One region of the Nocardia sp. PLKS1-43 genome, then DNA from elsewhere that is predicted to be linked to it. Evidence: riboswitches for the same ligand, from Rfam matches in the RefSeq annotation. Region 1 holds a riboswitch; the other holds the start of a gene.

Region 1 (10,980 bases):
GACGTGCGCCAGGCGCGGGTAGGTGTGACCGCCGAAGTTGCGCTGGCTGATTCGTCCGTCCGGGGTCCGATCGAACAGCGCCCCATAGGTTTCCAGCTCCCACACCCGATCGGGGGCTTCCTGCGCGTGCAGTTCGGCCATCCGCCAGTTGTTGAGGAATTTGCCGCCGCGCATGGTGTCGCGGAAGTGGGTCTGCCAGTTGTCCTTCGGGTTGGCGTTGCCCATCGACGCCGCACAGCCGCCCTCGGCCATCACGGTGTGCGCCTTGCCGAACAGTGATTTGCACACCACCGCCACCGACAGACCCTGTTCGCGCGCCTCGATCACCGCGCGCAATCCGGCGCCACCCGCGCCGATCACCACGACGTCGTACTTGTGCCGTTCGACTTCAGGCATGGACCGAATACTCCTGAGAGGCAGAGGGTTTGAGCGAGATGGGATCGGACGTGATCAGTGCACGAACCGCAGGTCCGTGAGAGTGCCGCTGGCGACCAACATGACGTAGAAGTCGGTGATCGCCAGGGTGGCGAGCGTGGTCCAGGCCAGCTGCATGTGGCGGGTGTTCAGCTTGGACACCTGGGTCCAGAACCAGTACCGCACCGGATGGGCCGAGAAGTGCTTGAGCCGCCCGCCGGCGATGTGGCGGCAGGAGTGGCACGACATGGTGTACGCCCACAGCAGGATCACGTTGACGACCAGGATGATGTTGCCCAGTCCGAAGCCGAATCCGCCGTTCTTGCCGTGGAAGGCCATGATCGCGTCGTAGGTGTTGATCAGCGAGACGATCACCGCGATGTAGAAGAAGTAGCGGTGCGCGTTCTGGATGATCAGCGGAAGCCGGGTCTCCCCGGTGTATTTCGCGTGTGGCTCGGCCACCGCGCAGGCGGGCGGGGAGAACCACACCGCCCGGTAGTAGGCCTTGCGGTAGTAATAGCAGGTCAACCGGAACAGCAGCAGGAACGGCAGGGCCAGGAACCCCAGCGGGATCCAGCTCGGCAGGGCGCCGAACCAATGCCCGAAGTGGCTCGACCCCTCGGCGCACGACGTGCTCACGCAGGGTGAGTAGAACGGCGTCAGGTAGTGGTAGTCCGGCACCCAGTAGGCGGTGCGGACGAATGCCCGGACCGTCGCGTAGATGACGAACGCGGCCAGGCCGATCACCGTCATCGTCGGTGGGAGCCACCAATTGTCGGTGCGCAGGGTGCGGTCCGGGATGCTCGCGCGACCCCGGCCGAAGACTCCCGTGCCCGATTCGGAAACTGTGCGCTGTGTGGTCACTGGTTCGCTCGCAAGCTCACTCACGGCAGGATGCCTCGCCTATCTGCCCCGCGGAACATCATCGTTACCTCCGGCATCGAATGTGATGCTGAGCACCATACGGCACCTGAGCTATGAGCTGTCACGGGCTTCGGGAATATCGCACCGCTTGCATAGATATGATTTGCGCCACATTTTCTGATCTTCGTGCGGCGTGACGGGTTCCGGCGAATCATCGGCAACAATCTCGAACTATCTTGAGTAACAAGACAATTCGGCACACATTGACAATCCGCACTTTTCGCAACCGGAACTCCGCCCGCCGCGCGGCCATGTACCAGCAACAATCGCGCTGTCCATGATCGACGAGCGTTCGCGTGGACGGTGATACCAAGATCGAATCACCGGAAGGGGTGCGGGCGTGTACCGCGCGGACCTTCGGCGGGTGCTGTGCACCGGGCGGCGGACGTATCTTCGCCGCCGTGCCGTACGCGCTCGCGCGCATCGAGGAGGAAGCGGGTGCCGGAGCCGCCCGAAGTTACCTGCCGGCATCACCGCGCGACGGACGCCGGTCCACTTCGCAAGCGGAAAGCGGCGACCCAGCTCCTCGGGCGTTCCACCGCACCAGGATGTGCGGAACTGGGCCCGGCACTCGGCGAGCGACACGGCAGCGCCGCCGGTCCACGCACACGATCACGCCACCGGCGGCAGCCGATCACCCAACCCCGCGATAGCGGGAAAGGAAAACTCGTCCCGGGAGCACATGGGTAACTCACCGGGTACCGCCCGCTCGGCCGCCGGCCCGAAGCTCGGGTTCCCCGCGCTCAACAACGCCGAAGTCGCGGGGAGGCGCCAGCGCGGTGAGCGGCGGTGAGCGTTACCTATTTGGTGCGGGGGCGGGAGTGGAAGCCGAGACCTTCGTCCTGGGCGCCCATCCACGCGGCCTCGTCGGACTTGCTGTCCGGGACGTAGATGATGTCCTGTTCGCGGCGGCTGCTGACCTCCGGCGGCGGGGCCTGCTCGAAATCCTCGGTGTCGAGCAGGAGCCGTTCGAGGTCGTTCTCCAGGCGGCGGACCGAACGGGCGTCGCCGTAGTGGCCGCGCAGTGCGCCGATGCACTGCTGGAGCTGCCCGACCGCGAAGTGGAGCTCCGCAATATCGCTGCGTGTCATCGAAACCTCCTCGAGCGGGATGAGGGCGACTCGGCGCTGTGCCGCCCCATGCGGCCGAAGATGATCTTACTGTGATCGACCGCACATCGTGATCTACAACACAGTACGCGAACTTTTCGATTCTGGCTCTAACACCTCGCGGACCAGGCGTTTCGGCTGTTGTGCCAAGCTCATCCGGCGATCGCGCAGATCGGACTCGGCGTCGCGCAGGTGACTCGGGCCCGCTCGACAAGGGCCAGAACCGCGATCGCGACCTCTTCGGCGCGTTCGAGGATGACGCTGTGCCCGGCCCCGTCCAGGCGCACCAGTTCGGCCGCGGACAGCTGGGAGGCCAGCACCACCGAATGCGCGAACGGGATAACGATGTCCGCCGAACCGGCCAGAACCAGTGCGGGCAGATCGGCCAGCAGCGCCAGGGTCGCGGTCTCGTCGAACCGGATCAGCGAGTCCAGGAAACTGGCCATGGTCAGCAACGGCGTGTCGTTGAGCATCGCGGTGGCGACCGCGACCATGCGCGGGCTCACCGCGCGGGTGCCGAAACTCGCCTCGCGCATGACGGGTTCGAAGACCCGGCGACCGAACTGCTTGGACGCCTGCATGACTCGTGGCGCTCGCCGGACCGCGACCTGGAACGTGGTCACCGTGCGCCGGTGCAGCACCCGAGCCAGCCCGACGCTGGTGATGCCGCCGGCCGCGGAGGCCAGCAGCGCGATGCCCGCCACCCGGGTTCCGATCGCCGCGGGATGCAGCCGGGCGTAGGCGAGCGTGACCATCGCGCCCATCGAATGCCCGACCAGCACAACGGGTCCCGTCGGCGCGACCGCGCGCAGCACCGCGTCCAGGTCGTGGCCGAGCTGGTCGATGGTGTAGGTGGACGGATCGGCCGCACCCGAATCACCGTGCCCGCGATGGTCGTAGAACACCATGCGGGTGCCCGGGTCCCAGTGCGGCAGCAGCTGCTCGCGCAGGAAGGACCAGGAGTCCGCGCGCAGACAGTGCCCGTGGACGAAGACGACGGTGAGGGTCGCGTCGTCCGCGCCGAAGACGCGCACGGCGAGCGGGGTGCCGTCGTCGGCGCTGACGGTGGCATGCCGGCCCTCGCCGGTCGCGGCGGGGAGTGCGGTCGTGGACATGACGTCCTCCTGGTGCGAGTCCGTTCTTGCCCGGTTGTCGAGTTGAATTGCCAGGGCGTTAACCAGGCCAAACGGGCGTTATCCACGCGTTGTGGAATTGCGGCCGGTCGTCGACCGCCGGTCGGCGCGGGACCGGCCGGTCCTGGCGCGCGGTGGCTCCGTTGCGAGTCCCGCAGCAGGTCTGTCCGGATTTCTAGACCTATCTTGCGCTTCGCGTAGATCTACTTAGAGAAAGCTGCGGACGCATGGCCGCGGGCTGGAACGCCCAACGAGACAGTCGCGGCCTCACGATGCCGGGAGACATCGACAGCTCGGGTCCGCTTCGGTGGGCCACGGGTCTTCGGAATCGATGTGGGAATCGACGATAGGAATCTATGGATATCTAGGAAACCAGCTAGCTATGGGTAGATTCCCGAATCGCTCGGTGTTGACCGGTCACGCTCACCCTCGAAGGACCGGATGCCTTCCCGGCGTTCGCACATCAGGCGACGCTGCGCAGGTACCGGCCGAAGTGCGGCACGGTGAACCCGATGGTTCCCCGCTCGGCCGAGTAGATCAGCCCCTTCTTGATCAGGCCGTCCCGAGCCGGTGACAGCGAAGCGGGGCGGCGGCCCAGCTCCTTGGCGATGGCGGCGGTGGCCACCGGGCCGTCGTCACCGGACAGTTCGGCCATGGCCCGCATGTACTCCCGCTCGGCCGGGGTGGCCCGCTCGTATCGGGACCCGAAGAAGCCGACCGCCAACTCCTCCTCCGCCGCGGGGGCGGCGAGTTCCACATCCTCGGCGGTGATGGGACTCTGCGCGGCCAGGTCCCAGGTCGTCTTGCCGTAGGCCTGCACGAAGTACGGATATCCATCGGCCTTGAGATACAGCGAATCCAGCGCCTCGGCAGTGAATTTCACCTCCTCGCGCTCGGCCGGGGCGATCAGCGCCAGATCGGCCGACTCCCGATCGAGCCGGTCGATGCGGTGATAACTGAACAGCCGCTCGGAGTAGCTCTTGGAGGCCGACAGCACCGCGGGCAGATGCGGCAGGCCGGCGCCGACCACGATCAAAGGCGCTGCCTCCTGGCTCAATTCGTGACACGCGCCGCAGATCGCGGAGATATCGGCCGCGCCCAGATCCTGCATCTCATCGATGAATATCGCGATGCCGACGCCGATGTCGCGGGCGACCTGCGCGGCCTCCATCAGCAATTCGACCAGATCGATCTCGATATCGCCGGAGTCGGCGCGGCCGGTCACCGCCGGCACGTCGATACCCGGTTGCCAGCGATCGCGCATCCCCTTGTCGACGGTGGCGCGCAGCGCGAAAGCCTTGAGTATGCCGAGGAAGTCGTCGACCATCTCCAGATTGCGGTGTGCCACGGCGATCTGCCGCACCGCCATGTGCAAAGCCGAGGCCAGCGGCCGCCGCAGCTCCTGATCCGGCCTGGCCTCCAATTTGCCGGTGCCCCAATCGCGTGCGCGCGCGGCCGACCGAAGCTGGTTGAGCAGCACCGTCTTTCCGACGCCGCGCAATCCCGTGAGCATGACGCTGCGCTCGGGCCGCCCGCGCGAAATGCGTTCGAGCACCACGTCGAACGCGTCGAGCTGTTTCGCCCGCCCGGCGAGTTCGGGCGGGCGCTGTCCGGCGCCGGGAGCATACGGATTGCGCACGGGGTCCATGCCGTTCCACCGTAGTGTGTCGCGCGGAAAATCTTCGGACATCTACCGCGTTCCCTAGATGTGACTAGCGAGGGATGTGCGGCCCGGGAACGCGGTCTCTAGGCTGGTGGTTGTTGGCACAGATGATGTGACCCGTCGCGATGCCGGGTGGCCGAGGCGCAGGAGAGTCATGAGCGAGGAACCCGATGCCGGCGTACCGGATGTCGAGGTACCCGAGGGCGGCACCGCCGAAGTCGTCGGATCGTGGAATGTGCCGCGCGAAGCCGTTCTCGCGGCGCGCATTCGCGGGAACATCCTCCAGGCGATCGGCCAGGGCTTCGACGATCCGCAACTGGTGGCCGATCTCGCGGTCGGTCCGCTCGTGATGGCGCTCGGTCAGCTCGAGACCGGACTGGCCGATGCCCGGCGCCGCATCGCGGAACTCGAACGCGCGCTCGCCGAGCGTGACGGCAGCGGGGACTGAACCCGCGGCTGCCCGTTCGCGGGCTCCGATCGGTGGGCGAGAGGATTCGTCGTGGCCGGGGTGTCGACGCGCTGGATTTGCCCGTCGATAACGGACGGAATCGAGTTGATAACGTTCCAACCCGAGTCGATAACAGTTGTGTCCGAGCCGAGATCGGTCCGTTACCCGCCGCGTGACACGCCGAATCGCGGCTCTGTGCTGGGCCTTCGTCGAGGTCGGCAAAACACGCCGCGCTGTGGGGTGGACAACATCACGTGCTGGCCGTAATCTTCTCGTGACTTGACGAAGTGGGCCGCTTCGTAGGGGAAACGGCCAGTCGAGTCACCGCCAAATCGGCGTTCGGGCGCAAGCTCGTTCGCTGAACCGAGGACCCAGATGTAGTGGGGTGAATCCTCGCCCGGCTAAACAGGTCGGTCGGGGTAGGACCGATCTTCCCGGCCCGAACCCGTCAGCTAACTCGGTCGGCGGGTGGAGTGGAAGAAACAGGAGACTCAGCTCGGTGGGTAAACACAGTCTGCAACGGGAATCTCGGCTCCCGAATTCCGTGAAGGGCGCACTCGTCATGGGTGCGGTCGCCTCGGCTACCGGAGCCATGCCCGCGGTGTCGGCGATGGCTCAGACCATCAACGTTCCCGGTGTCGGTGATTTCGATGTGCCGGTCGATTCCTCGTTCACTCAGCAGGTCAAGGCCGTGAATCAGGCGCTCGCCGATCACGCCGATCTGATCAAGGACCACGCGGATCAGATCAAGTCCGCACAGAAGGCGCTGGCCCCGCAGAGCCCGCAGCAGCCCAATATTCCCGGTCTGACCGCGGCCCTGCCCGGTGTGAACGACCACCAGGGCCCGCAGAACATCGCGCTGAGCGCGGCCAAGAGCAAGATCGGCTCGGACTACGTCTGGGGTGCCTCGGGCCCGCAGAGCTTCGACTGCTCCGGCCTCGTGCAGTGGGCCTACAAGCAGGCCGGAGTCAACCTGCCGCGTACCAGCTTCGAGCAGTCGCACGTCGGCAAGCCGGTCGCCTACCAGGACCTGCAGCCCGGCGACCTGGTCATCCAGGAGGGCGGCGGCCACGTGGCGATGTACGCCGGCGACGGCAAGATCCTGCAGGCGCCGCAGTCGGGTGAGACCGTCAGCTACGCGCACCTCGATCCGCATTCGATCGTTACCGCGCGTCGCGTCGCCTGATCCTCGCGACCAGTACCGCTCTGGAAGCGAAACTGCCCTCGGCGCAACCGAGTACAGCCCGGGTCGACTCCTGGACCTGGGCTGTCCGGCTGTTCAAAACCAGGTCGGCCGCCGCGACCGCGTGTCGCGGCGGGCACGTCAAGGTGAACGGCGTCGCGGTCAAGCCTGCTCATCAGGTCAAACCCGGCGATGAGGTGCGTGCCCGGATCAACGGGCTCGACCGCATCGTCGTAGTCGAGAAGGTCATCACCAAACGTGTGGGCGCGGCGATCGCCGCACAGTGCCTGATCGATAAGAGTCCGCCGCCACCCGCTCCCGAGATCGTTGCGACGATGCCGCGCCGGGATCGTGGTGCCGGACGTCCCACCAAACGCGAACGGCGCGAGACGGATCGACTGCTCGGCCGAGGACCCACCGCCTCGTCCTGAGTGTGTTCGCGCTGTTCGACGTCTCGTGAAGCCCTTACTCTTCATGAGCATTCCCGTTCTCCGGTAGGTCGGATCCGCGCTCGGTGTACTCGCCGGAGTGGTCGTGCTGAACTCATCGACGTCCCGTCCCGGATATTCCCTCGCGATGCGAATGGTCACGGCCGACGCGAAAATCAGCGAGTGACCTTCATCACACGATCCGGCGAATCGGGTGGCGGCGCGCCGAATTCGGTCACGAGCGGTCACTACCGTGTGTCGGCCTTCCACCGGTCCGGCAGCTCTCGGCAGTGCGCACCCGGCGTTGCCCGGTGTTTGCCTGCCGGGCAGAAGCGTCGTGGATCCGCGCCGACCCGATCGGTCGAAGCGCATTCATCCGCCGCAGTGGACGGGGCAGGCCAACCCGTAACTCCAGTGCGAATCTTCGCTGTTCGGAGACCGCATGGGCGCGACGGCGCAGTCCGGACCGTTCCAGCCGGCGAAGCACGAAGAACAGCACGACCGCGCCCGCCGCCACGGCCGTCGCTCATGCGCCACGGCCTGTGGATGGGTGTGGATCAGGCCTACACCGTGGGCGAGGGGCCGACGCGTACCAACTCGTTCCGGCGGTAGCGGATTCGGCACTCGCCGCGGCGCACTTTGCCGCTGGATGTCTTGGGGATCTGGCCGCGTTCGACCAGCACCACCTCGGCCGGGGCGATATCGTGCGCGGAGGCGACGGCGGCGCGGATCCGGCGGGCCACCTCGGCGGCATCGGCGGGCGGCTCGTTCAACTCGGCGACCAGGATCAACGTCTCGTGGGCGCCGTCGTCCACACCGAATGCGGTGATGTGGCCGGTGCGCACCTCGGGTGCGGAATCGGCTGCGGTGCTTTCGATATCAGCCGGGTAGTGGTTGCGGCCCGCGATCACGATCAGGTCCTTGAGGCGGCCCGCGATGTAGAGCTGACCGTCGTGGTGGAAGCCGAGATCGCCGGTGCGGAGCCAGTTCTCCGTTTCGCCGGGGGCTCGCGCGCCGAAAGTCTCTGCCGTCTCGCCAGGTTTGCCGAAATATCCGGCGCAGACATTCGGGCCGCGAACCCAGATCTCACCGACCGTGCCCGCGGCCACCCGGGCTCCGGATCGATCGACCAAGCGGACCTGCTGGCCGGCGGGTGTGCCGCAGCCGACCAGCCGGATTCCCGCGCCGGGTTCGGCGCGGATCGCGTGCCCGTCGGCCAGGGCCGCGCGATCGAATTCGGCCGCCGCGGGTGGTTCGCCGGGTGCGCCGAAGGTGACCGGCAGGGTTGCCTCGGCCAGGCCGTATCCGGCGGTATGGGCGCTGTGCCGGAAACCGTGGGGTGCGAAGGCTTTCGTGAACGCCGTCAGAACCTCGGCCCGGATCGGCTCCGCGCCGTTGAGCACCAGCTCCAGCTCGGACAGGTCCAATTCCTCGCGCTCTTGCCGCGTGCTGGCCGAAACGACGTGAGCCAGGCCGAAATTCGGGCTGGCGGTGGCCCCGGCTCGATAGTCGCCGCAGGCTCGCAACCAGCGGATCGGTCGTTTGGCGAATTCGGCCGGAGGCAGGCTCACCGCGTGCACGCCGGTGTAAAGCGGCAGCGACATGGCGAAGACCAGGCCCATATCGTGGAAGAACGGCAGCCAGGTGACGATGGGTTTGCGGTTCGCGACGGGCAGTCCGCCGCGCAGTTGATCGAGTGCCGCGGCCAGATTGGCGTGCGATACCCGCACTCCGGCAGGGCTTTTCGTGGAGCCGGAGGTGTACTGCAGGTAGGCCGGATGTTCGGTGGCCGGTTGTGGCGGTACCGCGGTGGCTGCCGGCTCGACGGTAACCGGCGCGACGACGCCGGTCGCGAACCCGTCGGCCGCGGTGCGCATTTCGCTGCCCGGGTCGACCAGGCTCAGTGCCGGTCGCGCATCGTCCAGGACCGCCGCCAGCCGATCTGCGTTGCGATGACGCTCGACCGGGAACAACGGCACGGCCACTCGGGAACCATGGAGACAGGCCAGAAAAGCCACCACGTAGTTCAGGCCGTGATCGCACAAGATGGCGACCCGATCCCGCGGAGCCGTCATCGCGTCGACTTTCGCGCCGAGAACACTTGCAGCACTGTGTAACTCGCTGAACGTCAGGGTCTGCGACCGGCATTGCGGACCGGAATACGACAGCGCCGTGAACGCGGGCGCGTCCGGACGCTCGGCGGCCCATCGCGCGACCGCCGTGGCGAGCGCGTCGGCCGGTTCGTTCATCCGGTCTCCCCGCCGGCGCGGGACAGCCGTGCGGACAGCGCCGCCCCCAGCATCGCTACTGTGGGGTGCTCGAAGAGTTCGGCGGTCGCGATGCGAACCCCGAGCCGGGCCTCGAGCGTCCGGCGCAGTTCGATCGCCAGCAGGGAGGACAGCCCCAGCCCGGTGAATTCCGCTTCCGGACCGATACTTTCCGCCGTGATTCCCAGGGTGGCGGCGAGTGCGGCCCGAACCACCTGTGTTACCGGCACATTCGCAGCCGACGTGTCGAGCGCCGGGCGTTGGCCCGCTGCCGAACCGGCGGAGCCCGCCGCGGAAACCGGATCGGCCGCTGGGCTTGTCGGCCCGTAGGCATACCCGTATTCGCTCCCGGGCATATCGGAGTTCACCGGTATTCGAGCTGTGGGTGCATCGGCCGGGGAGCCCGGTTCGCCCGGGCCCCGGGCAGCCGTCGGCAGGGCGGTGCGCAGGCGGCGGGCTATGGGGGAATCGTCCGTGGTGGGCGTGTAGTCCATGGCGAGCACGTGCGGCCCGGCATAGCCGCGCAGGGCGTCCAGGATCGCGGTGCCGCGCGCCGTGCTGAACGGGATGACGCCCGCGCGGCGGAGATGTTCGGCGCCGCCCGCGACGGCGGCCAGGCCCGATTCCCAACTGCCCCAGCCGATGCTGAGAACCTTGCGGTCCGCGCGGGACTCCGCGAGGGCGTCCAGGGCGGCGTTCGCCGCGGCGTAGGCGGCTTGGCCGGGTGCGCCCAGAGCTCCGGTCGCAGAGGAGAACAGCAGGGCGAAATCGATCGGGTCGGCGGCGGTCAGATCGAGCAGATCGGCAGTCGCGGCGAGTTTGGGTTCGAACATCGACGCGAGTTGATTCGTTGTCACAGAACCGAATTCGGCATCGTGCAGGGTGCCCGCGGCATGCACCAGCCCGCGGATGGGCGCGCCGCATTCGCGGACGTCGTGCAGGGCGTTGGCCAGATCGCGCGGATCGGTGACATCGCAGCGCAGTACCACGATCCGGTCCTCGAGGCCCTCCAGCAGCGGCGGGAGCGGACGTGGTTGCCTGGTCAGCACCACCACATCACCGGCGCCGCGGTCCAGCAGCCATCGCGCCGCAGCCGCGCCGAGGGCGCCGAGACCGCCGGTCACGACATAGGCTCCCACCGGCCGGATTTCGACCGGACGCGCGAGGAGGGACACCGGTTCGAAGCGCCTGGCCTGCACGCCGCCCGGCCCGATTCGCACCTCGTCCAGGCCATGACCCGACAGCGTCAGGCCGGTCAGCGGACCCGGCTCGACCCGCTCGGTACCGGCCCACACCAGCCGTACCGGCCGGCCCGATTCCAGTTGCAGCGACCGCACCAATCCGGCGATGCCCTGCTGGGTTACGCTCCGGCGATCGCGCAACACCACGGTCAGTGACGCCATGGCGTCGC
Region 2 (10,980 bases), on a different contig from region 1:
CGCCGCGCTATGCGTTGATCACCCGTACCGTGCGGTCGCTGCCCGGCCATCGGTCCTGGCCCGGTGAGCAGATCCCGTCGGTGACCGTGCGGGCCGACCGCGCACCGCTGTCGGTGGGCGGATTGCGGCAGTCGGTCGGCGCGATGCCGATCGCCTGGGGCACCCGCGATCCGGAGGTCATCGCCCGTGCCCGCGACGCCATTCCGGCGGCCGAATGGAAACTACTGGCCGACAACCGTTCCCTGGCCGACAAGGTGCGCACCGCCGATTTCGGACGTCTCCTGCTCGATCCGCACCAGTTGCCCGAGGAACTGCGCGGTTAGCCAAAAACCCTTGCGCGCCTTCGTATGATCGAAAGATGCCGTCCGCCGCAAATCTGCTCGCATTCATCGTGGCCGGAACGATCATCATCGTGATTCCCGGTCCTGGCGTCCTGTTCACGGTCGGTCGCGCGCTGACCGATGGCAAACGGGCGGCACTGGTTTCGGTGCTGGGGCATGCCCTCGGCGTGCAGATCATGCTGGCGCTGGTCGCGGCCGGTCTCGGCACGCTGGTCGCGGCGTCCGCGATCGCCCTGACGATCGTGAAGGTCGGCGGCGGACTGTACCTGATCTATATCGGCGCCCAGGCGATCCGGCAGCGGCGATCGCTACGCACTGCGTTGGCCGCCTCGACATCGACGGAGCCGACGGCGCATCGCCGGGTGTTCCGGCAGGGGGTCATCGTCGGGGTGACCAACCCGAAGGCGATCATCTTCTTCTCCGCGATGCTGCCGCAGTTCGTGGATCGCGAGCACGGTTCGGTGCCGTTGCAGATGCTGGCCCTGGGCTGCATATTCGTGTGCATCGCGCTGGTCTCGGACAGCACTTGGGCGCTGCTGGCCGGTACCGCTCGCGATTGGTTCGCGCGGTCGCCGCGGCGTCTGGAGGCCGTCGGCGGCGCCGGGGGCGTAATGATCATGGGGCTCGGCGCGAGCGTGGCGGTCTCGGGTTCGGGCGGATAGCCGACGGTTCGCCTGGTGTGCCGCTCCGGCCTGGGCTTTCGGGTGGGTTAGCATCGACCGTCACCGGAACCGCATGCCGAGAAGGGGGTGGACAAGTCCGCATGACATCGCGCAAATGGGTGTGCGCAGTGCTGTCCGGTGTGTTGCTGGCGGCCGGGTTGTCGATTCCGGCGCAGGCGCGAACGCCTGCCGATCCCCTGGTCGGCGCGCCGGGGCTCGGCGATCCCTACTATCCCGACGACGGCAATGGCGGATACCACGTCGACCACTACGCGGTCGCCATCGATTACGACCCGCCGACACATCACCTGACCGGCGCCGCACGGCTGGACGCGGTCGCCGGCCAGCCGCTGCGCGCATTCACGCTGGACTTCAGCGGCCCTGCCGTGCAACAGGTTTCGGTGAACAATCTGCCCGCCGGATTCGCCCGCAGCGGTGATCACAAGGTGAATGTCACACCGGCCCTGCCGATCCTGCCCGGACTGCCGTTCACCGTGACCGTCCGATACTCCGGCATCGAGTCGAACAACTCCGATCACGGTTGGACCTTCTCGCCCAGTGGCGGAGCGTTCGTCGCGGGTGAACCGCATTCCGCCGCGACCTGGTACCCGCTCAACGACACTCCGCTGGACAAGGCCACATTCGACCTGACCGTGACGGTTCCGCGGGAATGGCAGGTCATCTCGAACGGGCTGCGCGTGCGCGACGAGGTGCACGGCTCGCAGCGGACCGCGCAATGGGCGACGCAGCATCCGGTGCTCGGCTATCTGACCACCGTCGCGATCGATCATCTCGATTTCCTGAATCAGCGTCGTGCCAACGGAACCCCGCTGATCAGCGCCTTCGCCCCGAGGTCGGAGTCGCGCAAGGATCTCGAGCGGCGGCTGCCGGAGGTGCTGGACTTCCTCGAATCCCTCTACGGCCCTTACCCTTTCGAGAGCGGCGGCGGCATCTACGTCGACACCGATCTGCATTTCTCGCTGGAGACGCAGACCCGCCCGATTTATGCCCCGTGGGCCGAACTGCACACGGTCGTCCACGAGAACACCCATCAGTGGTGGGGCAATTCCATGTCGGTGCGGAACTGGTCCGACGTCTGCCTGAACGAATGTTTCGCCAGCTATACCGCCGACTACCTGTGGCCGGAACGCAAGCAGGGCAAGGACGCCGACGCGCAGTACCGCAGCACGCTCGCCGAATACCGCAACCGAGCGGACTTCTGGCAGATCCCGCTGCAGAACCCCGGCGCCGGGAAGGAATTCACCTCGGTCTACTACCGCGGCCCGTTGTTCCTGCACGCGCTGCGCCGCCTGATCGGCGACGGTGTCTTCTTCCCGTCGATCGCCCAATTCGTGCGAGCACACGCCTACGGCAATGCCTCGATGCCGGAGTTCCGCCGGTACATGCAGTCCAGAACCCCGATCGACCTGTCCGGCTTCTTCGCCGCCTGGCTCGACGGCGCGACCCGCCCCGCCGACAGGTTCCTCTACCCGGGTTCTCTGCACACCTGAGCCGACGGTGGCCGTCGGGTGTGGCTGCCGGACAACCGCATTCGATACCGACGTCTGTCGCCGCGGTTCGTGCGATCGGGATTACTCGAGGTGGGGCTCGGCCACGCTTTCCGATGCCGCCTGCGGAACCCGGACCGGAACCGGTTGTCCGCTCGGCTGTTTCGGGCGGTGACGTGTCTGAGCCATCTCCATCGACGCAGCGCATACACCGTGTCGGAGGGTGATGATGGCAAGTGTGTATCGACCGAACAGTCCGTTGGGACAGGTAACGATGCACCACCGTTAACAATTGTGCTTACAATCTGTCCGCACAACGTCTCGAGGGAAGGCCGGACAAATGAATATCTACGGACTCATGCTGCTCAGCAACACTCTGGGCCGGTCCCTCGGATATCTGATGCTCGGCCTGCAGGGCCTGTCCCAGCAGTACTCGACCGACTACTGAGCCTTGCGGTCGGCGCGGGCGGCTACTGATCCACCAGCGCCACGGACGCGATCCGGTGCAGGGTGAAATTCCGCACCGCGCCGGTGACCGGATCCAGGGCGTTCAACTGGCCGCCGGAAACCTGGAGTGGTTCCACGATGCGTTGCGTCGCGACACCCTGGGCGTCGACGTATCCGATGTGCACCGGCCGTCGCACCCGCACGGCCAGCTGAAGCAGGGCCATGGTGGCCGCGGTACTGGTGCGGGAGCCGTCGGAACGCACGGTCCGACCCGATTTCGCCTGTGCCGCAAGTTCTCCGGCACGTAGTTCGGCCACCAGCTGTCCGAGCTGTACGGTACTGGGCAGGCTGGGCCGCCAGGCGTTGCGGGTGTTCGGGCGAGCCGCAATGCGCGCGCCGCGCGGGCGCAGATCGACGATCGCACCCGAGGAGTCTTCCCCGGCCGGACTGAATCCCGCCGCCCGCAGCTCATCGAGGACCTCGGCGAGCGTGGCCTGTGAGATCGCCACGGTCGGTGCGACCGCTCGCAACGCCAACTGCTCGGCCACCGGCGCGGCGAGCACCTCGGCCAGAAGCGCGGGATCCTCACTGCGGACGAAGGATTGGGCGATACCGGCTCGCAGCCGTCCGTGCCGGCGGGCCACATCGTCGATCAGATAGGTCAGCGACTGCGGAACCGGGGTGCGCGAGTACGTGGTGAACAGCTGATGCAGTTCGGCCGCGGTCATCCCGGCGTCCAGGGCGCGCCGCACCGATGTTTCGCCGATCCGGTAAACGGTTGCCGCACCGGCGGATTCGATATCGGCCACCAGCGCGATCCGGCTCTGCAGATCCGGGATGAGCGGTCCGGGGGCGATCACCGTCAGGTCCGCCTGCACCAGCACGTGGTCGACCGGCTCGGGTAACGCCGAATCCATTTCGGCCTCGGCGTTGCGCAACGCCTCCTCGGGGACGGCGGCATCGCCGGACGCGCCGGGGCCGTGCAGTAGCGCGCGTCCGGCGGAGGCCAGCGCGCCACGGCCGATCAGTCCCAGCGTCGCGGCCTCGGCGAGGGTGCGTTCCACGGCGTCGGTGTGAAAGTGCCTGCGCAGACGCGGCTGTCGCCAGGCCAGCACGCGTGCCAGGTCCGCGGCCGAAACCGCGGCGCCCGGCGGGAATTCGGCCAGCAGCCGCAGAATCGCCCGGCGGTCCCGGATCGCGTGCATATTGCGCAATTCCATCGATAGTGCCGCCAGCGGTTTGTCATTGGCGTCGCGCAGACCGATCATCCAGGGGAAGCGGTCCAGTTCCAGCCAGGCGTGCGCGAGGACCACCCAGCGGCGAGCCGGCGAATGTTCGCGCCAGCCGTCGGCAGTGGCCGTGGGTGCCCAGCTGTCGTCCAGCGAGTCGTCCGGCGGGGGTGGTTCAGGAATGCCCTTGTCCAGCAGGCGTGCTGCCGCGAGCACCTCGGCGAGCAGTCCGACGCGGGTCTCCTCGACGCCGGTCTGCTTGGCGATGCGGCGCAACTCCCGAACGCCGAGCCCGCCGGAGCGCAGCGCGGGTGCGGGCGCGGTGCCGAGCACCTCGAGGATGTCCCCGCAGTGCCGCAGCAGTTCGCCCACCTCACCCGCGGCCGCGGCGTTGACGTCGGTGGCGGTGTGCTTGACCGGTGTGGGCCGTGGCGGCACGAGCGCATGCGGATCGGTTACCGGTTCGCGGCGCAGTACCTGCCCGACCGCCGGCGGCAGTTCGACGGTCTCCGCGTCGACCCAGTTCAGCAGGCGATGGGCGAGCAGCCGTTGAATCGGGCGGTCCGGTGCGGTGCCGGGTGCGGCGTCGCGGGTGCGGCCGCGCGGACCGGTGGCGGCCAGTTTGTCCAGCAAAGCGCGTTCGGGAGGACCGATCTCGGTCAGCGCCTCGACGATCTCAGGTTCGGTGAGTGCGTCGGGAAGTTCGGTGGTGCTGCCCAGCTGCCAGGGCAGCGCGTCCTTCGCGGCCGCGACCAGATGCAGCTCCTTCGTGCCCCAGACCAGAGCGCGGGCGGTGAGCCGGGCGACGGACAGATCGACCGTCTTGGCGGGTACCCGATCGCTCAGCAGTTTCTGCAACTGCTTGCGCGGCAGCGGTGCGGCTGTGCGGCTCGGAAAGGCCGCACCGTGCACGGCCAGGGTCTCGATGATCGCGAAATCGAGTGTGTCGAGGTCGTCGCAGACTCGCAGCACCGACGCTCGCTGTTCGGCGCGGGCGGCCAGGACGGCCATTGATCCGGGCAGCGGTACGGCCAGATCCGGGCGCAGTTCCAGCAGGGTCACCAGCTCGTCGTCGGTGCGGGCGGACAACCAGTCGGCCAGCTGGGCGACACCGGCCGTGCCTCGGGCGGCGGGAGCGGCTCCCGTGGGACGGTCGTCCCCGGTCCGGGGCGTGCGGTCGGTCGTGGTCATCCTTTCCAGCCTACGGCGACACGCGGGTGGGCGCTGGGGGACCGGTCGGTGCGCCGAGCGGCCATGGGAGCGTGCGGCGATCGAGGCGGCCGTGCCAGAATGATGCCGTGGTGAACAAATCGAAGAAACCCTACGTCGATAACGGCTGGCCGCAGCTCGACAATGGTGACCATGCGGTCACCGAGCTCTCCTCGACCCGTTCCGGTGGTCTTTCGCCGTTCGGTGAGGACACCGAGCTTCCGGTGCCGGCGGAAGAGATTGCCTACGTGCACCCGCGCACGGTGATCAACCGCTGACCGCGAAACAGAAAAGGCCCCACATCCTTTCGGATGCGGGGCCTTTTCTTGTGTCCCGATAAAAAGCTGAAACGTGCCTCAGGCAGACCGGATCAGTTGGGCAGGAAGCTCTTGTTGGCCTCGAAGAAGTTGATCACGCTGGGATCGAGCTTGACGCCGCTGGCCTTGGCGGCCCGGTAGGCGTCCATGGCCTGCTGCGGCAACTGGATGCCGCGCTGCTGGGCCAGGGTGATGCCCTTGTCGACGGTCTGGAAGACCTGCTGGCTGCCGTCCGGCGCGGCCTGCTGCTGCACGGGGGCCTGCGAATGGGTCGCGATATCCGGCTGAGCCTGCGTGTGCGGCGCGGCCTGCATGTGCGGAGCGGCCTGCTGGGTGGTGGTGCTGGAGGCGGGCGCGGTGCGCTGCGACGGAGCGCTGTGCAGGCCCAGGTGCGAAGAGCAGGAAGGCCAGGCGCCCCAGCCCTGGGTCGCGAGAACCTTCTCGGCGACCGCGATCTGCTGATCCTTGCTGGCGTGCTCGGGGGTCGAGGCGTACTGCGTGCCGCCGTAGGAAGCCCAGGTGCTGGGCGTGAACTGCAGTCCGCCGTGGAATCCGTTACCGGTGTTGATACCCCAGTTGCCTCCGGACTCACACTGCGCGAGCTTGTCCCAGTCGGAGTCCGGAGCCGCGGCGGCGTGACCGGCGAGGGCCACTCCTGCACCGCCCATCATCGCGCTCGTAACGGCGACCTTGGCAACGGTACGGCCGGTGTTGGTCGGCTTGCGATGGCGTCCACTCATATCGGGTGTCTCCCTCTCGTACGCGCCTGCGAGGTGAGCTGTCGGGTTCGGACTGAGAGGCCGTCCGGCCCTGGCTCACCGGGTGGTGCGCCGGGGCTTCACCCCAAGGAATCGGTCGTTTCCGGCCGATTCCGCTTCCCTGCCTGTAGGGAACGTGGGTTCCCCGCCCTCGCCCCTGTCTCCTTGGGGTCCGGTACCCGCGGGGCGAGGTTCGGTGCGGCGGGCCGGTGGCGTCGGGACTGCTCCCGACTGGGATAGACGGTACGACGATCGCCGCGAAAAATCACTATTTGGTAACCGGCGTGTGCGGGCGGGTCGCGCACGCGCCCAACGTGTTCCGCGCGGCTTCGGTGCAGGTTGATGCGTTGTCACGTATGCAAGTACGGTCCGTGACCCGCCCGTGACCTAGCCGTGATGTGATGAACATCACACGTGTAGCGGGATTACGAACAGGGCATTCCTGTTGTCGGCCGAAGGGATCGGTCCCGGAGTCGCGGAGGTTCAGCGCGCCCGGCGGCCGGACCACAGTGCGAACACGGTCGCCAGCAGAAGTCCGCCCGGAGTCGCCACCATCGCGACGAGATAGAGCCACAGTCCCGGATGCGCGTCGGACACCACCGGGGTCAGGAATATGGCGAGGATCGCCAGCAGCCCGATCACGAAAAGGCCGACGGCGACGGGCAGCAGCCGATCCGCGGCGCGCCGCGGGGAACGGTCGGAAGAGGAATCCGGCATTGCTGCACCGTAAAACTGATGTGCTTCGGGAATGGTCACCGGGGTAGACTCGACGCAAATCGCGTCCTGCATGCCTGTGTGGGGCGCGTTCTTTTCGCGAACGCAAGGGCGCCGGACACACCTCCGGCGCCGATGACTGTGCCCGGGCGGTCCGGGCATTCGAAGATGAACGGGTGAGCGCAGTGCCGACCGGCAAGGTGAAGTGGTACGACGTCGAAAAGGGCTTTGGCTTCCTTTCCCAGGATGAGGGGGAGGACGTCTATGTTCGGTCGTCTGCATTGCCCAAGGGTGTCGAGGGGTTGAAGCCCGGGCAACGGGTCGAATTCGGGATGGCGGCCGGTCGCCGTGGCCCGCAGGCGCTGAGCCTCAAACTGCTCGAGCCGCCGCCGTCCGTGCGCGGCGGACAAGGCCAGGGGCACAAGGATTCCGCGCCGCAGCATCCCCGCAAGGGCCCCGACGATCTGCACGGGATGATCGAGGACATGATCACCCTGCTGGAGGCCAAGGTGCAGCCGGATCTGCGCAAGGGCAAGTATCCGGACCGCAAGACCGCCCAGCGCATCGCCGAGGTGGTGCGCGGCGTCGCACGCGAATTGGATCACTGAGCCGATCGGCTCCCGCGGCCCCGGCACGCCTGGTGCGCCGGGGCCGCGGTCTGTCCCGGGCCCGCGCTCAGGCGGTCTTGATCGACCAGGCCTGGTACGGGGTGAAGAATTCGCGGCCGGTCTCGTCGCGGGCGGGCAGCACCAGCTGCAGTTCGATGCCGGCCAGGCGAAGGTCGGGGCTCGGGCGGGACGGGACGGTCAGCGCGAGGGTGCCGGGTGCGAAGTCGCGGTAGGTCTTGACGTCGCGGACCGCGGTCCGATTGTCCGGAAGGACGTACTCGCGCACCATGATCCACGGCGCGTCGGCGATCTTCTTCGGCAGTGAGATCTGCACCGGATGTCCGGCCGGATCCAGTGGCACGGTGATATCGCTCTCCCGGCACTTCATGTTCAGCCGTCCGGAATCGGCGACCCCGGCCACCGTGCAGTACCGGTAGGGGGCCACGGTGGCGGATTTTCCGTGGGCGTACACGGTCAGCGCCGGATCCGGTGTGGTCGTGTTCCGCACGGCCACGATGACGGCGGCGGCGACGGCGACGATCACAACGAGCACGCCCGCCGCGGCCAGCGCGACGATCGTGCGGGGGCTGGGCTTGGTCACGGATTTCCTGTCGCTGGTCGGGAAGCGGCGCCCGGCTCGGAGCCCATCGAGGCCTCCTGCTTGGCGTGTTGCGGTCGGTTGCCGCCCAGACCGGGCAGCAGCGAATGCCCACGGTAGCTCACGAAGGTTTGCGTCAATCCCAGTGCCAGCACCGCGGCGACCACGGTGAAGCCCTCCCACCACGTCGTCGGCAGCAGGACGCCGCCCGCGCCGCCGACCACCCAGGACAACTGCAGCACCGTTTCGGATCGGCCGAATCCCGACGCGATCGACTCGGGCGGCAGATCGTCCTGGATCGAGGCGTCCAGCGAGACCTTCGCCAAGGCGCTGGCGCACGCGCCGACCAGGGTCGCCAGCGCGGCGCCCAGCAGATTGTCGGTCAGCGCCGCGACCACGGCGACGATCGTGCACGCGGCCGTGCACACCAGCACGATCAGAGCCGGACGTCCGAGTTTCATCCGCGCGCCGGTCGCATTGCCCGCGAAGTTGCCGATCGCCGCGGCCGCGCCGACCGCGCCGAGCATCGCGGCCTGCTGCACCGGACGGTGTTCGGTCGATTTCGCCACGAAGGCGACGTAGAAGGTGAGGAACCCGGTGAGCACCCGGATCGCGCTGTTCCCCCACAGTCCGGTCACCACCGACCGGCCCAGCGGCTGACGACGTTTGCTCGGTTTGATCGGCGCCGTGCCGTCCTTGTCCAGGATCTCGCTGTCGCGGTGGTAGCCGAGTGTCGCGGGGACCTCGCCTTCGGTGACCTCCACCCAGGACGGGATGCGCAGGCTCAGATACGTTCCGGCCGCCGCGATGAGGGCGGCGAAGACCAGCGCGCCCGGCGATCCGGCGACCGCGGCGACCGCCCCGGCTAGACCGCCTGCACCCAGCGTGCCACCGACCAGTCCGAAGACGGTGAGCCGAGAGTTGGTGCGTACCAAGTCGATTTCCGGCGGCAGGACGCGCGGGGTCACCGCACTCTTGAGCACCGCGAACGATTTGCTCAGGATCATCATCACCAGGGCCAGCGGATACAGCGCCCACCCGTTGAAGTTGAAGATCAGCACGATCGCGACCACCGCGCGCACGGCGAACGATCCCGACAACGCCAGTCTGCGGCCGCGTTGCAGGCGGTCCAGCATGGGGCCGATCAGCGGGGCGATCACCGCGAACGGCGCGATCGTGATCAGCAGATACAACGCCACCTTGCTCTTGGATTCCGCGGTCTGCGCGGCGAAGAACAACGTGTTGGCCAGGGATACGGCGATGGCGGCGTCCAGGGCGAAGTTGGCCATCGTCGCGTAAACCAGTGCGGTGAGCCCGGATTCGCCGGCACCGTCGGCCTCGGCCGCGCGCTGGAAGGTGCGCAGGCCGCGTCCGGTGAGTTCCACGCTGCGCATCGCCACGACCCGGGTGACGGTCAGCTTGCGCGGCGGCTTGCGGGCGCCGGAACCGGCATCGTCGGCGGGCGGATCGGCCTGCGGCGGGCTGTCGCGCAGCGGCCGGGTCGGCGGCGTATCTCGCGGCGGCGTGTCCTCCGGTCTCGGCGCTTGCCCCGCGGACAGGCGGCGGGTGACGAATTCGGGCACATCCGGCTCGCCGCCGCGCCGCGGCAGGGGCGGCAGCCGATCGCGGGACGCGGTGTGCGGCGGGGGATACCGGTCGTAACCGGGATGTCGCTGAGTGAGCGGAGATTCCTCGCCGTCCCGACGCCCCGGATCTGTGCCGGAGGGTTCACGGGAGGCAGTCACAACGTCGATTCTCCCGCACGCGCGATGAATGCGTGGCCGGGGCCGGGTGTGACCATGCCGTGCGACGCCCGGGTGCGGCGGGAATCGGACGTCGCACGTGGCCGGCCGGTTGCGGCCGGGCGGCAAGTGGTCGATCCCGAGAAGACCGCGGCGGACGCGGGTACGGGTTGCCGCCGAGTGCGGCGCGAGTGTGATTCTGTGCACACCCCGCTTCACCGGCCTCGGTCCGGCACGAATTGCACCTCGAAGGTGGCGGGCCGAGTTCTTGCCGGTGATCGGCGCGGAGGTGGGCGATGTCGTTGAGACATCGAGCCCGGCATGCGGGGCTGGGGACGATCGGCCTGGACTCGGGTTCGGCGGCCGGTTCGCCCTGTCGCGGATTTGCTTTCGGCAGGGGACGGATCGCGCTTCGAAGGCGTTGGCCGGTTCTCGGCGGTGATCGGGCAGCGGCCGGTGCCGGGCGATGCCGTCGGGATGTCGCCCCCGCTTGGGCCGTTTCGGCGAGCTGGTTGTCCGGCCCGGATTTCAGTGGGGCACGAATTGCACTTCGAAGGTGGTGGGCCAGTTCTTGCCCGTGATCAGGAAGTGGTCGGTGCCGGGGATGTCGGCGATGCCGTTGAGGACGTCGGCCCCGGCTCGCTGGGTGGGCGTGAGCAGGCCCGATGCGTCGATATCGCCGAGTACCCGGCCGGAAGCGGGATCGATGTGCAGGATGTGGTCGGTCGGCCAGTCGTTGGCGTAGACGGTGCCGTCGGGGGCGCAGTCGAGTTCGTTGAGGCGGGCGCCGGTGTGATCGGTGAGCCGGACCGACCCGGTCGGGGCGAAGCCGACCGGGTCGCGGAAG

What was found. Region 1 has a riboswitch for cyclic di-AMP ahead of AC5WS7_RS14795 (C40 family peptidase). Riboswitches for the same ligand answer to the same signal wherever they lie in the genome.
Region 2: another riboswitch for cyclic di-AMP. It lies ahead of AC5WS7_RS23015 (resuscitation-promoting factor Rpf1 domain-containing protein); the one in region 1 lies ahead of AC5WS7_RS14795 (C40 family peptidase).

What each region holds. Positions count from the first base shown of each region.
Region 1 covers NZ_JCAJZQ010000003.1:661,626-672,605, forward strand. The annotation lists gene AC5WS7_RS14765 (fumarate reductase/succinate dehydrogenase flavoprotein subunit) at 1-396, opposite strand, end outside; gene sdhC (succinate dehydrogenase subunit SdhC) at 451-1,278, opposite strand; gene AC5WS7_RS14775 (Rv0250c family protein) at 2,139-2,429, opposite strand; gene AC5WS7_RS14780 (alpha/beta fold hydrolase) at 2,600-3,562, opposite strand; gene AC5WS7_RS14785 (DUF8462 domain-containing protein) at 4,044-5,228, opposite strand; gene AC5WS7_RS14790 (hypothetical protein) at 5,398-5,691, shown strand; cyclic di-AMP (ydaO/yuaA leader) riboswitch at 6,007-6,172, shown strand; gene AC5WS7_RS14795 (C40 family peptidase) at 6,191-6,877, shown strand; gene AC5WS7_RS14800 (RNA-binding S4 domain-containing protein) at 6,910-7,305, shown strand; gene AC5WS7_RS14805 (fatty acyl-AMP ligase) at 7,866-9,551, opposite strand; gene AC5WS7_RS14810 (type I polyketide synthase) at 9,548-10,980, opposite strand, start outside.
Region 2 covers NZ_JCAJZQ010000006.1:248,509-259,488, reverse strand. The annotation lists gene AC5WS7_RS23040 (DUF3239 domain-containing protein) at 1-323, shown strand, start outside; gene AC5WS7_RS23035 (LysE family translocator) at 359-1,003, shown strand; gene AC5WS7_RS23030 (M1 family metallopeptidase) at 1,105-2,514, shown strand; gene AC5WS7_RS23025 (helicase-associated domain-containing protein) at 2,982-5,378, opposite strand; gene AC5WS7_RS23020 (hypothetical protein) at 5,486-5,674, shown strand; gene AC5WS7_RS23015 (resuscitation-promoting factor Rpf1 domain-containing protein) at 5,767-6,453, opposite strand; cyclic di-AMP (ydaO/yuaA leader) riboswitch at 6,462-6,659, opposite strand; gene AC5WS7_RS23010 (hypothetical protein) at 6,955-7,188, opposite strand; gene AC5WS7_RS23005 (cold-shock protein) at 7,371-7,793, shown strand; gene AC5WS7_RS23000 (DUF2771 domain-containing protein) at 7,861-8,394, opposite strand; gene AC5WS7_RS22995 (MFS transporter) at 8,391-10,136, opposite strand; gene AC5WS7_RS22990 (glutaminyl-peptide cyclotransferase) at 10,662-10,980, opposite strand, start outside.